DNA from 2 places in the Azospirillum himalayense genome. Region 2 is predicted to be linked to the other one. Evidence: riboswitches for the same ligand, from Rfam matches in the RefSeq annotation. Region 2 holds a riboswitch; the other holds the start of a gene.
The links. A riboswitch is a leader RNA that binds a small molecule or an ion and turns the genes downstream of it on or off. The one in region 2 is predicted to bind S-adenosylmethionine.

Region 1 (6,285 bases), on a different contig from region 2:
CCGCCGCGCATCGCCACCCTGTCCTACGACGCCACGGCCATCGCCGCGGTGCTGGCCAAGATGCCCGACGCGTCGGGCCGCTTCGACCGCGCGGCGCTGAACAACCCCAACGGCTTCGAAGGCATGGACGGCGTCTTCCGCCTGCGCGCGGACGGCGTCGTGGAACGCAGTCTGGCCGTTCTGGAGGTCACCCCCGGCGGTCCCCGCGTGATCGATCCCGCCCCATCCAGCTTCGAAGTGCTGGGGCAGTGATCGCAAGACGCTGAAAAGAGCCTTCGCCCGCGGCGGCGCAAAGCACGAAGGAGATCGTGTCTTGTGCCGTCGCGGTGAACCGCGAACTTAACCGTGCTGCTTCGCCAGACGGCGGGCGTTGGCGCGGACGGTGCGGTAGGCGGGGGTCATGCCGGCCTGGGTCAGGGCGGTGGCCGACTCGACCATGTAGAGCGCGGCGTGAATGCCGGCCTCGACCGTCTCGGTGACGGTGCGGCGTTGCAGTTCCATCAGGTCGACGGGGTTGCGGCACTGGCCGAGGCCGGTCACCATCACCATGGCGGCCTGAAGCTGGCCCTGCATGAGGGTCATCCAGGCCTGTTGCATCTCGCCGATGCCCTTGGCGACGGCGTGGGTGGCCTCCACCATCGCCTCCACCTTCTCGGAGCCCATGCGGACGAACTCCGGGTTGGCGAGGTCGATGGGGTTGTTCATCGCCGCCGCCATCATCGCGGTGCGGTAGCCGATCGTCTGGGCCGCCGCCACCCCCATCTCGCCCGTCTTGACGCCGGTCCGGGTCAGATCGCCCGCCACCGTCAGAAAGCGTTGCGTCGGTTCGCCGTTGCCGGCCTTGCGTCTCGCCATTCGCTCCACCTCACCAAAGGACCCGACCGGAGCAAAGGCCCCGGCCGGGCCGAAAAAACCGTGACCCGGACGCCAACGCTGCACTGCAGCATTTGGTTCCGGGTCCAGTCTTTACAGGGAAGCGAGCGCGCGGTCGAGGTCTTCGACGATGTCCTGGGCGTCCTCCAGCCCGACGGACAGGCGGAGCAGGTTCGGGCGGATGTTCGCCGCCGCCTTCTCCTCGACCGTCAGCTTGGAGTGGGTGGTGGTGTCGGGGTGGGTGATCAGGCTCTTGGAGTCGCCAAGATTGTTGGAGATCATCACCATCCGCAGGTCGTTCAGGGCGCGGAAGGCCTCCTCCTTGCCGCCCTTCAGGAAGATCGACAGCATGGTGCCGCCGCCGGTCATCTGGCTGCGGACGAGATCGTGCTGCGGGTGGCTGGGCAGGCCCGGATAGAGCACCCGCTCCACCTTCGCGTGGCCTTCCAGGAACTCCGCCACCGTCAGGGCCGCCGCGCTCTGCGCCGACACGCGCAGTTCCAGCGTCTCCAGCCCCTTCAGCAGCAGCCAGGCGTTGAAGGGCGAAATGGTCGGGCCGGTGTGGCGCAGGTAGGGGTGGATCACGTCCGACCCGTACTGCTTGTCGTTGGTCAGGATGATGCCGCCCAGACAGCGGCCCTGGCCGTCGATGTGCTTGGTCGCCGAATAGATGACGACGTCGGCCCCCATCTCGAACGGGCGCTGCAGCACCGGCGTGGCGAAGGCGTTGTCGACCACCACCTTGGCCCCGGCCTTGTGGGCGAGAGCGCTGACCGCGCGCAGGTCGACGACCTCCAGCCCCGGGTTGCTGGGCGTCTCCAGGAAGACGACCTTGGTCGGCTTGGCCAGTGCCTCTTCCCACTGGGACAGGTCGGTGCCGTCGACGAAGACCGCCTCGACCCCGAAGCGGGCCGACAGCTCCTTGATCACCCAGTAGCAGGAGATGAACAGCGAGCGGGGCGCCACGATGCGGTCGCCGGTGCGCAGGTTCGACCACAGGGCGCCGTGCACCGCGGCCATGCCGCTGGTCGTGGCGTAGGCCCAGGCCGCCCCCTCATACTCGCACAGCCGGTCCTCGAACATCGCCGTGGTCGGGTTGCGGAAGCGCGAATAGACGTGGCGGGAGCCGTCGTTGACGAAGGCGCTCTCCGCCTCCTCCGCCGAGCCGTAGACGAAGCCGGAGGTCTGGTAGAGCGCCTCGCAGGTCTCGTCGAAGGACGAGCGGCGGACGCCGCCATGGACCAGACGGGAACGCGGGCGAAGCCCCGCGACGTTCGGATTGCGATGATCGGTGCGCGCCATGGCCGCTGTGTCTCCTCTGTCCGCCGGCGGGGCAGACCGGCACAACAAAAAACGCCCCGACCGATCGGGTCGAGGCGCGGACGCGGCTCGGACCTTTTTAGCGGGTTGTTTTACGTGGCCCGCAAGCCGGTCGACCAAATCACCACGTGCCTCCGCTTGTAGGACTGCCGCGGCACGCCGTCAAGGGACAAGGAAGCCGTGACAAAAAGGGGCTGCCCTGCGTCAACATCGCGCAGGACCGCAGGCCGCCGACCGCTTGCCCAGGGAAGGCCCGGACCGGATCATGGCCGCCGGACGTCAGGAAGGGGTGCGGACCGTGCAGTATCGCAAGGAGCAGGAGCGGCACTTCACCCGTCTGGTGCTCACCGGGCGCTTCACCAGCCAGGACGCCGGCCCGGTGCGGCAGGCCATTGCCGACGTGAAGAATGGGACGGAGCGCCGCCACCTCCTCGACCTGACCGGGCTGGAGTTCGTCGACAGCGCCGGCATCGGCCTCCTGCTGGTGATGAACGGAGAGGCCCTGTCGGCGGGCAAGGCCCTGTCCCTGCTCTGCGCGTCCGGGCAGGTGCGCAAGGTGGTGGACCTGACCCGCATCGCCATGATCATCCCGGTGCACGAGACGGTGGCCGATTACCTCGCCGCCAGCGTGCCCGAGGCCCTGCTGGCCGCCACCCATCCCTGCGCGCCGGGCGAGGACCCGATGGCCGTCGCCGCCCGCGCGCTGCACGCCAAGCCTCTCCTGCCACCCGCGAGCGCCCCACCGGACGCTTCCGATCGGGACGGCGCTTCCGGGTAAGGCGGCTCGCAGCGCGGGCGCGGGCTTCCCATCTGAAGCACCGGACAGATCCCGTTCCGCGTTGGGGGAGGCACCGAATGGTTCATCTGCACAAGTCGCTGGAATCCGCAGCGTCCAAGGCCGCCGAGCGGGAAGGCCGCTCGCTCGACCAGTTCGTCAACGAGGCGGTGGAGGAGAAGCTGCGCCACGCGCAACGCCCCGCTGCCCAACGTCATGTCACTCCCATTCAGGACCGCGGCGCCCCGCTGGACGAGGACGCGGTGGAACGGGCGTGAAGCCGCCACGGGAGGGGATTGCGGCGGCTGTGAAGCGACGCTATATTTCCCGCACCAGTGGTCAATAGACGACACCTCCGGTACCGCGCGTTCGGAACGGCCAACGGCCGGAACGGCGTGCACACGAAAAGAGGGGCGGCGCTGCTACGCCGTCCCTCCGTCGTCTGGGTTACAGCACGGCGACGAGCAGCGCGAGGATCGCGACGACCGTCTGAATGACCGTGCAGATCACCAGCACCTTACCAGGGGTCAATAAACACACCCCCTTTCCGCCGCTTGGATGACAACGCCCCTTGCCCATGGCTCGGGACGCTGCTGCGGCGGTTTTTCATACAATGGCGTGTATATCTTCGCAAATATTCCCGCTTAAGAGAGCAGGCCCCGCAGACGATACAACTCGTCGAGCGCCTGCCGCGGCGTCAGGCTGTCGGGATCGATGGACTTCAGCGCCTCCTCCACCCGCGACGGTTCCGGCGGGGCGGCGGGCGCCGACACCGCGGGGGCCGGCGGCGGACGCTTCAGGGCGGCGCTGAACAGCGGCAGATCCTCGGCCAGACGGTGGATGGCGGCGTTCTGGTCACCCGCTTCCAAGATGGTCAGCACCTCCTCGGCGCGGCCCACCACGGCGCCGGGCAGGCCGGCCAGCTTCGCCACATGGATGCCGTAGCTGCGGTCCGCCGCACCCGCCGTCACCTCGTGCAGGAAGACCACGTCGCCCTGCCATTCCTTGATGCGCATGGTGTGGCAGGACAGGCCCGGCAGCTTGCCGGCCAGCATGGTCAGCTCGTGGTAATGGGTGGCGAACAGCGCGCGGCAGCGGTTGACGTCGTGCAGATGCTCCACGCAGGCCCAGGCAATCGAAAGGCCGTCGAAGGTCGCCGTGCCGCGCCCGATCTCGTCCAGGATGACCAGCGCGCGGTCGCCGGACTGGTTCAGGATGGCCGCGGTCTCCACCATCTCCACCATGAAGGTTGACCGGCCCCGCGCCAGATCGTCGGCGGCGCCGACGCGGCTGTAGAGCCGGTCCACCACCCCGATGTGCGCGCTCTCCGCCGGCACGAAGCCGCCCATCTGCGCCAGCACGGCGATCAGCGCGTTCTGGCGCAGGAAGGTCGATTTGCCGGCCATGTTCGGGCCGGTCAGCAGCCACAGCCGGTTGTCCGGGGCGAGGTCGCAGTCGTTGGCGACGAAGGGCCCGGCGTTGCCGGCGTCCAGCACCGCCTCCACCACCGGGTGGCGCCCGCCCTTGATCGAGAAGGCGAGGCTGCCGTCCACCATCGGCCGGCGGTAGCGCCGCTCCGCCGCCAGCTCGGCCAGCGAGGCGGCGACGTCCAGCGCGGCCAGCGCGTGGGCCGCCTGGGCGATGGTCTCGGCGCGGCTGGTCACCTCCTCCACGAGGTCGTTGAACAGCTCCAGCTCCACGGCCAGCGCCTTGTCGGCGGCCTCGGAGATGCGGCGCTCCAGGTCCGACAGTTCGACCGTGCCGAAGCGCACGGCGTTCGCCATGGTCTGGCGGTGCATGAAGACCTCGCGCCCCTTCTCGGACATCAGCTTGTCCGCGTGGGTCGCCGTCACCTCGATGTGATAGCCCAGCACGTTGTTGTGCTTGATCTTCAGCGCCGGCACACCGGCGATGCCGGCGTATTTGACCTGAAGCCCGGCGATCAGCCGCCGGCTCTCGTCGCGCAGCGTCACCAGCTCGTCGAGCGCGTAGGAATAGTCGCGCGCGATGAAGCCGCCGTCGCGGGCAAGCAGCGGCAATTCCGGCGCCAGCGCCTGGGTCAATTGCTGGACCAGCTCGCTGTGCTCGCCCAGCCCCTTGGCCACGGCGCCCAGCCCGTCGGGCAGCGGGCCGCCGGGATGGCCGTTGAGCAGCAGGCGGATGGCCGAGGCCTGGGCGAGACCGTCGCGCACGGCCGCGAGGTCGCGCGGGCCGCCGCGCCCCAGCGTCAGGCGGGACAGCGCGCGCTCCAGGTCCGGGCAGCGGCGCAGCGCCTCGCGCAGGTCGGTGCGCAGCCGCTCCTCGTTCAGCGCGAATTCGACCATGTCAAGCCGCTTGGCGATGGCCGCGGGGTTGGTCAGCGGCGCCGAGAGCTGGGCGGCGAGCAGGCGCGCCCCCGCCCCGGTCACCGTGCGGTCGATGGTGGCGAGCAGGCTGCCGCGCCGGTCGCCGGTCAGGGTGCGGGTCAGCTCCAGGTTGCGGCGGGTCGCGGCGTCGATCTCCATGACGGCGCCGGGGCCGAGCCGGCGCGGCGGCGACAGGCGCGGCACGCGGCCCTTCTGCGTCAGCTCCACATAGGCGACCAGAGCGCCGGCCGCCGCCACCTCGGCGCGGGAGAACGGACCGTAGGCGTCCAGCGTGCCGACGCCGTAGAGGGCGAGCAGCCGCTGCCGTCCGTTCTCGCTGTCGAAGCGCGGGGTCGGCTGCACGGTCAGGCGGGACTTCCATTCGCCCCACAGCTCGTAGAGGTCGGGGCTCTGGCACAGCTTCTCGGAGACCAGAACCTCCTGCGGGTCGAGGCGGCCGAGCGCGGCGCCCAGCCCGGCGCGCTCCACCGGCTGCACGACCAGCTCGCCGGTGGACAGCTCCAGCCAGGCCAGCCCGAGGCCGCCCGCCGCTTCGGCCACCGCGGCCAGCCAGTTGGAGGCGCGGGAGTCGAGCAGGCTGTCCTCGGTCAGCGTGCCGGGGGTGACGATGCGGATGACGCCGCGCTTCACCACCGACTTGGAACCGCGCTTCTTGGCCTCCGCCGGGTCCTCCATCTGCTCGCAGATGGCGACGCGGAAACCCTGGCGGATCAGGCGCTGCAGGTAGGATTCGTGGCTGTGGACCGGGACGCCGCACATCGGGATGTCCTCGCCCAGATGCTGGCCGCGCTTGGTCAGCGCGATGTCCAGCGTCCGGGCGGCGTTCACCGCGTCCTCGAAGAACATCTCGTAGAAATCGCCCATCCGGTAGAACAGCAGGCAGTCGGGATGGGCCTGCTTGATCTCCAGATACTGCGCCATCATCGGGGTGGCGTCGGGGGGAATGGCGGC
Region 2 (6,285 bases):
CGCTACGAGGACATGATCGCGCGGTTGCGGCTGAAGCAGGCCTTCGGCCGGCTGGTCCGGCGGGCCGACGACACCGGGGTGTTCGTCCTGCTCGACCCGATGATGCCCAGCCGCCTGTTCGGCGCCTTCCCCGAGGGTGTGGAGGTGCGCCGCGTCGGCATCAAGGAGGCGGTGGAGGCGACGGCGGAGTTCCTGCGGGGCTGGTGAAGGCCCCGCAGGAATTGGACAGCGCCTCAGGCGGCGCGGATCGCCGCCAGGAAGCTCTCCACGTCGCGGCGCAGGTTCTCCGCCTGGGAGGCCAGCCCGCCGGCCGCACCCAGCACCTGATGGGCGGCGGCCCCGGTGGTGCCGGCGGCCTCGGTCACCTGGGCGATGTTGCTGGACACCTCGCGCGTGCCGATCGCCGCCTGCTGGACGTTGCGCGAGATCTCGTTGGTCGCCGCGGACTGCTCCTCGATCGCGGCGGCGATGGAGGTGGAGATCTCGTTGATCGCCGCGATGGTGCGGCCGATCCCCTCGATGGCGCCGACCGAGCCGGCGGTGGCCTCCTGGATCGCCTGGATCTGCGAGGCGATCTCGTCCGTCGCCCGGGCGGTCTGGTTGGCGAGCTGCTTCACCTCCGACGCCACGACGGCGAAGCCCTTGCCGGTCTCGCCCGCGCGGGCCGCCTCGATCGTCGCGTTGAGCGCCAGAAGGTTGGTCTGGCCGGCGATGTTGGTGATGAGCTGCACCACCGCGCCGATGCGGTGCGCGGCGTCGGCCAGCCCGCGCACGGAGTCGGTGGTGCGCCCGGCCTCCTGCACCGCTTGGCCGGCGATGCCGGTGGAGCGGGTGACCTGCGACCCGATCTCCCCGATGGAGCTGGACATCTCCTCCGCGGCGCTGGCCACCGTCTGCACGTTGGCGCTGGTCTGCTCCGCGGCGGCGGCGGCGTTGGCCGCCTGGTCGTTGGTCTGACGGGCGGTGGCCGCCATGCTCTGGGCGGTGGTGTCCAGCTCGGTCGCGGCGGCGGCGACGTTGCGCAGTGCGTCGGCGACCTGCTCCTCGAAGGAGGCGATCAGCCGCTCGACCGCCTCGGTCCGCCGCAGCTTGGCGGCCTGCTCGGCGGCCTGCTCGGCGGCCAGCCGGTCGGCCTCGATCAGCCCGTCCTTGAAGACCTGGACCGCGGTGGCCATGGCGCCGATCTCGTCGCCGCGGTTGGCGAAGGGGATCGCCGTCGTCTTGTCGCCGCTGGCCAGCCGGCGCATCGCCTCGGTCATCGCGCCGACCGGCGAGGAGACGCCGCGGATCATCATCAGCGCGCCGCCCAGGCAGACGGCGATGCCGATGACCAGCGCGACGATCAGCATCGTGCTGGACTGGGCGTAGACGGCGTCGGCGTCGCCGCTCGCCTTGGCGGCCCCGCGGTTGTTGTGATCGATCATGACGTTGAGCGTCCGCCCGACCTCCTGGAAGCCCTTGTCGGCCGCGTCGCGGAACAGGGCGTTGGCGGCGGCGTTCTCGTTGCGCCGCGACAGGGCGGTGATCTGACGGTGCAGGGTGAGATACTGCGCCCATTGCTGTTCGAACTGGGCGAACAGCCCGCGCCCTTCGGCGGTGCGCAGCGTCGCCTCGTAGGTCCGGCGGGCGTTGGCGATGCTGGCTTCCATCTCGTCCATCCGCTTCTCCACCGCGGTCATCTCCGTCTCGGTGGCGCTGAGAATGTGGGTGCTCTGCAGGATTCGGAAGTTCGACACGGCGTCGTTCACGACGTTGACCTGAACGACCCGCGGCATCCAGAAGCTGGCGATTTCAGTCGATCTGTCGTTGACCACCGACAACCGGTTGATTCCCAAGGCGCCGATACCAGCGAGAAGCAGGGATAGAAACGCAAAAACAGCGAACGTTTTTGTTCTGACGCTGATGTCATTCATGATGCTTTTTCACTTTTATGTTGTTTTGGTGGTCGGTTTCCTCGCGTGCTCACCGAAGCAGGGTTTTTATTTTTCTTGTCTTCGTCGAGAATTACGATTCTTGCAACGAACCGGTTGCGGCAAAATTGTTCATTGTGTGACAGTGAGGCGAAGCCTCAGACGCTCCACACGCCCGGCCGCATGGGCTCGCGGATGGGAAATGCAAAAGCCGAGATGTTCTGCGGTAAGTTGAAGAATTGGTCGGCGGCCGAGAGGCGACCGCGCGGAGAGATTCGCGGGACGCCTCTGAAGACGTCGGTCCTGAAGAAATTGGCGTCCTCCAGTCATCATGGCCGCCGTGCTCTCGCATGCGGTGAAGGAGAATTCGCTACTCTACCGGTGCAGTACCTGAACGCCCTTCGGGGATACACGGTTTATAGTGTCGTGCGCAGGCGCTGACTACGAACGGTCTCGCCGCGAGCGGGGCGCCGTGGGAGGCAAGTTTACCTTGGAAATGGAGGCTTCTTCTCAAGGTTTGGGAGAAACCGGCATGGTGCAGCTTGGGGATCGGTTCAAAACCGTGCGCGAATTTGTTGGTGAGACATAAAAAAAACAATGTTTCGCCGATTTCGTCTCGGGGAGAACACGTCTCGGGGAGAACACATGGCAGTCCCATGAGTTGAGCGGCAAGCTGCCGAAGGAGAAGACCCTGTCGGAACTGGCCGCCCTCGGCATCGACATGAACTGGCTGCTGACGGGACGGGGCAGCATGCGGACGGCGGCCGGCCGGCTGGAGTCCGCGACGGTGCCCTTCCGCTTCCGCCGCGGGAGGCCGCCTCCCGGCCGGTGCTCGACCTCGCGCTGCCGAGCGAGGCGGTCGCCCTTGTCGAGCCGGAGCTGGCCGACCGGGGGCGCCGGCTGTCACCCCGCGCCAAGGGCCACTTGGTGGCGGCGCTGTACGGCTTGACGGTGGAGAGTGGGGCGGCCCCCGTCCGGCCGGTCCGCGCCGATGCGCGAGAGGTCGAAGGGCGTCGTCTGGTAGATCTGGTTGATCCAGTTGGCGAACAGCAGATGGGCGTGGCTCCGCCACCGGTTCTCGGGCGGGCGGCTGGGATCGTCGTCGGGGAAATAGCCCTGCGGCACCGGCGTGGCCGCGTCCTTGGCGACGTCCCGGACATACTCGTTGCGCAGGGTGTCCGTGTCGTACTCGATGTGGTTGAACATGTGCAGCGAGCGGTGGGCGGCGTCTTCCAGCAGGCAGGGGCCGGTCTCCGGGGAATCCAGGAGCACGCGCAGTCCGCTTTCGGGCGGGAGGTCCTCCTCGCGCACCTCGGTCCAGCGCGAGACCGGGATGGGCACGCCGTCGGACAGGCCGCACAGGTAGGGCGAGGCGGGGGCGCGGTTGCGGTGCCGGAACACGCCGGACGCCTTGCGCGGCAGAAGATGCTTCGGCACGCCGTGGAAGTGATGAACGGCGGCTTGCGCCGCCCAGCAGATGTTCAGACAGGCATGAACGTGGCTCTGCGTCCAGTCAAAGACCGAGCACAGCTCGTCCCAGTAGGACACCTCCTCGAAGGGCATCGTCTCGACCGGGGCCCCGGTGATGATGAAGCCGTCGAACTTTTCGCGGCGCGCGTCCTCCCACGACCGGTAGAAGGCGCTCATATGGTCGGCCGCGGTGTTGCGCGGCACATGGTTGGTGATCCGGATCAGCGACAGCTCGACCTGAAGCGGCGTGCTGCCGAGAAGGCGTGCGATCTGCGTCTCGGTCCGGATCTTGTCGGGCATCAGGTTGAGCAGGCCGAAGCGCAGGGGCCGGATGTCCTGCCGGATGGCGTCGGCCTCCTGCATGACCATGACGCCCTCGGCCTGGAGGGCGGTGAAGGCGGGAAGATCGTTGGGTATCTTGATGGGCATGACTCGTCCGGCTCCGCTGTCGGTGCATCGGTCGGAACAGACGTCATGGCGAACCCCGTTTGTTTGCCGGTCCGGCCACATCCCCCTTCGGGACGCCACCTTGCTCGGGAAAGCAGGTTGGCGTTGAGCGTCCGCTCAACTCTTGATGCGCGGTGCACATTATACGGGCAGCGGCGGCTTGGCAACAGGAGTGGGGCAACGGCGGCGGAACCGGGATTTCGTCAAACGGGAAAGGCCGGGTAGAACCATGTGTTGAGCAGGAGCAGCAGCGCCCAGAAGCCGATCTCCAGCGTTTCGGTGATCGGCTGGATGCGCCGGATGGCGCCATAGACATGGACCGCCAGCATCAGCCCGAACACACAGAACAGAACGTCGAAGGCATAGGCGGTCGCCTCCACCGTCGTTGCGCCGCGCAGCATCAGGAACTCGACGATCAGGATGAACGCCCCGAGGCAGCGGCCGAAATAGACGGCGAGGTCGGTGTCCTGCGGGATGCGCCACAGCATCAGTCGAGCCCAGGCGAGCGGCGCGATGAAAATCGGGATGGCGAAGAAAAGCGTCGTGCTTGTCATCAGGACAAGCAAATAGGTCTGCGCGTGCTGCGCATAGATGCCCAGCATGGCGGCTCCTCCATTGTGTATTCTTGATGAGACAATGACCAGTGACGGTCATGGAGTGCCGCGACAGCCGCCGGTTGTCAAACCGATTGCCGCGCGCTTCTTCGAAAGTATGAGGAGACGCGGGACGCCGGAGCCCATGCCGCGGCGGGGCTGCCGGTGGACGGTCCCGCGGCCGCCCACCGGTCCTGTCTTGCGGCCCTCAGGCGGCCTTGATGGCGACGAGGAAGCTCTCCACCTCGCTCTTCAGGCGCATCGCCCCCTGGTTCAGGTCGCCGGAGGCCGACATCACCTGGCTTGCGGCGCTGCCGGTCTCGGTCGCGGCCTGCGACACGCGGCCGATGTTGCTGGTCACCTCCTGGGTGCTCTGCGCCGCCTGCTGGACGTTGCGGCTGATCTCCTGGGTCGCCGCACCCTGCTCCTCAATGGCGGCGGCGATGGAGGAGGAGATGTCGTTGATCGAGGAGATGGTCGCCCCGATCCCGCGGATGGCGCCGACCGCCCCGCCGGTGGCCGCCTGGATGGCGCCGATCTGCTGGGCGATCTCCTCCGTCGCCTTGGAGGTCTGGTTGGCGAGGCTCTTGACCTCGCTCGCCACGACGGCGAAGCCCTTGCCGGCCTCGCCCGCTCGTGCCGCCTCGATGGTGGCGTTCAGAGCCAGCAGGTTGGTCTGGGCAGCGATGTTCTGGATCAGATCCACCACGTCGCCGATGCGCTGGGCCGCTTCCGACAGCCCCTGCACGGTGGCGTTGGTGCGGTCGGCCTCGTCCACCGCCTTGCCGGCGATGCCGGCCGACTGCGACACCTGCTGGGAGATCTCGGTGATGGAGGCGGCCATCTCCTCCGACGCGGCGGCGACGGTCTGCACGTTGGCGGAGGTCAGCTCGGCCGCTGCCGCCGCACTGCCCGCCTCGGCCCGCGTGTGTTCGGCGATGTCGGTCATGCTGCGGGCGGTGGTGTCGAGCTGCGATGCCGCAGCGCCCACGGTCTGCAGGACGCTGTGCACCGCGCCGTCGAAGTTGCGGATCAGCGAATCGATCCGCTCAGTACGGCGGCGCTTGTTCTCCTCCTCGGCGGCCTGGGCGGCGGTCAGCCGTTCCGCCTCGATCAGGCCGTCCTTGAAGACCTGCACCGCGCGGGCCATGGCGCCGATCTCGTCCTGGCGGGCGCCGCCCTCCACCGCGACGCCGAGGTCGCGCTTGGCCAGACGGTCCATGATGGAGGTCAGGGCGACGATGGGCCGGGCGACCGACTTCGTCATGGCGATGCCGGCGAACAGGCAGAGAACCGCCACGAACGCGATGGCGCCCAGAATCCAGTTCCGCGCCCCGACATAGGTGGTCCGTCCCGCGTCCGCCGCCTTCGTGGCGTTCTGGACGTTGGAGGCGGTCAGCTCGTTGATGAGCGCGGAGCATTCGTCGAACGCCTTGCGCGAGTCCTCCCGGTAGATGCCCGTGGCCTTCTCGTTTTCGTTGGCCCGGGAGGAGATAAGCAGCTTGCCTTGGCTGATCTTGAGATAGCTGTCCCAGGCGGCCTCCCAGCGCTTGAAGGTCTGGGTTTCCCAACCGGGGGCCAACAGCGGTTCATACTTCCGCCGCGCCTCCGCCAAGCGGTTTAGAGCCGTGGTCATTTCCTTTTCGACCTCGGCCATTTCCGCGGGGTAGAGCGCCAGGATATGGGACGCCTCCAGGATGCGGTAATCGTTGGCCGCACCGTCGATCTCCCCGATGGCGGTGACGCTGGGCAGCCAGTTGGAGCGGATTTCCTCAGCGGCGTGGTTGACGGTGCTCAGCCGGTCAACGGCGAACAGTCCCAAGGCGACCGACATCAGCAGGACACAGACGGTGGCGGCGACCACC

Region 1: another riboswitch for S-adenosylmethionine. It lies ahead of metZ (O-succinylhomoserine sulfhydrylase); the one in region 2 lies ahead of ACFPMG_RS06000 (homoserine O-succinyltransferase).

Annotation. Positions count from the first base shown of each region.
Region 1 is NZ_JBHSLC010000087.1:95,579-101,863, forward strand. Features, by position in the region: gene ACFPMG_RS25515 (penicillin-binding protein activator) at 1-252, shown strand, start outside; gene ACFPMG_RS25520 (phasin family protein) at 340-855, opposite strand; gene metZ (O-succinylhomoserine sulfhydrylase) at 967-2,175, opposite strand; SAM riboswitch at 2,252-2,331, opposite strand; gene ACFPMG_RS25530 (STAS domain-containing protein) at 2,459-2,971, shown strand; gene ACFPMG_RS25535 (hypothetical protein) at 3,049-3,246, shown strand; gene mutS (DNA mismatch repair protein MutS) at 3,613-6,258, opposite strand.
Region 2 is NZ_JBHSLC010000007.1:215,362-221,646, reverse strand. Features, by position in the region: gene ACFPMG_RS06010 (ATP-dependent DNA helicase) at 1-207, shown strand, start outside; gene ACFPMG_RS06005 (methyl-accepting chemotaxis protein) at 234-1,913, opposite strand; gene ACFPMG_RS06000 (homoserine O-succinyltransferase) at 2,814-3,809, opposite strand; SAM-I-IV-variant riboswitch at 3,859-3,963, opposite strand; gene ACFPMG_RS05995 (hypothetical protein) at 4,031-4,429, opposite strand; gene ACFPMG_RS05990 (methyl-accepting chemotaxis protein) at 4,629-6,285, opposite strand, start outside.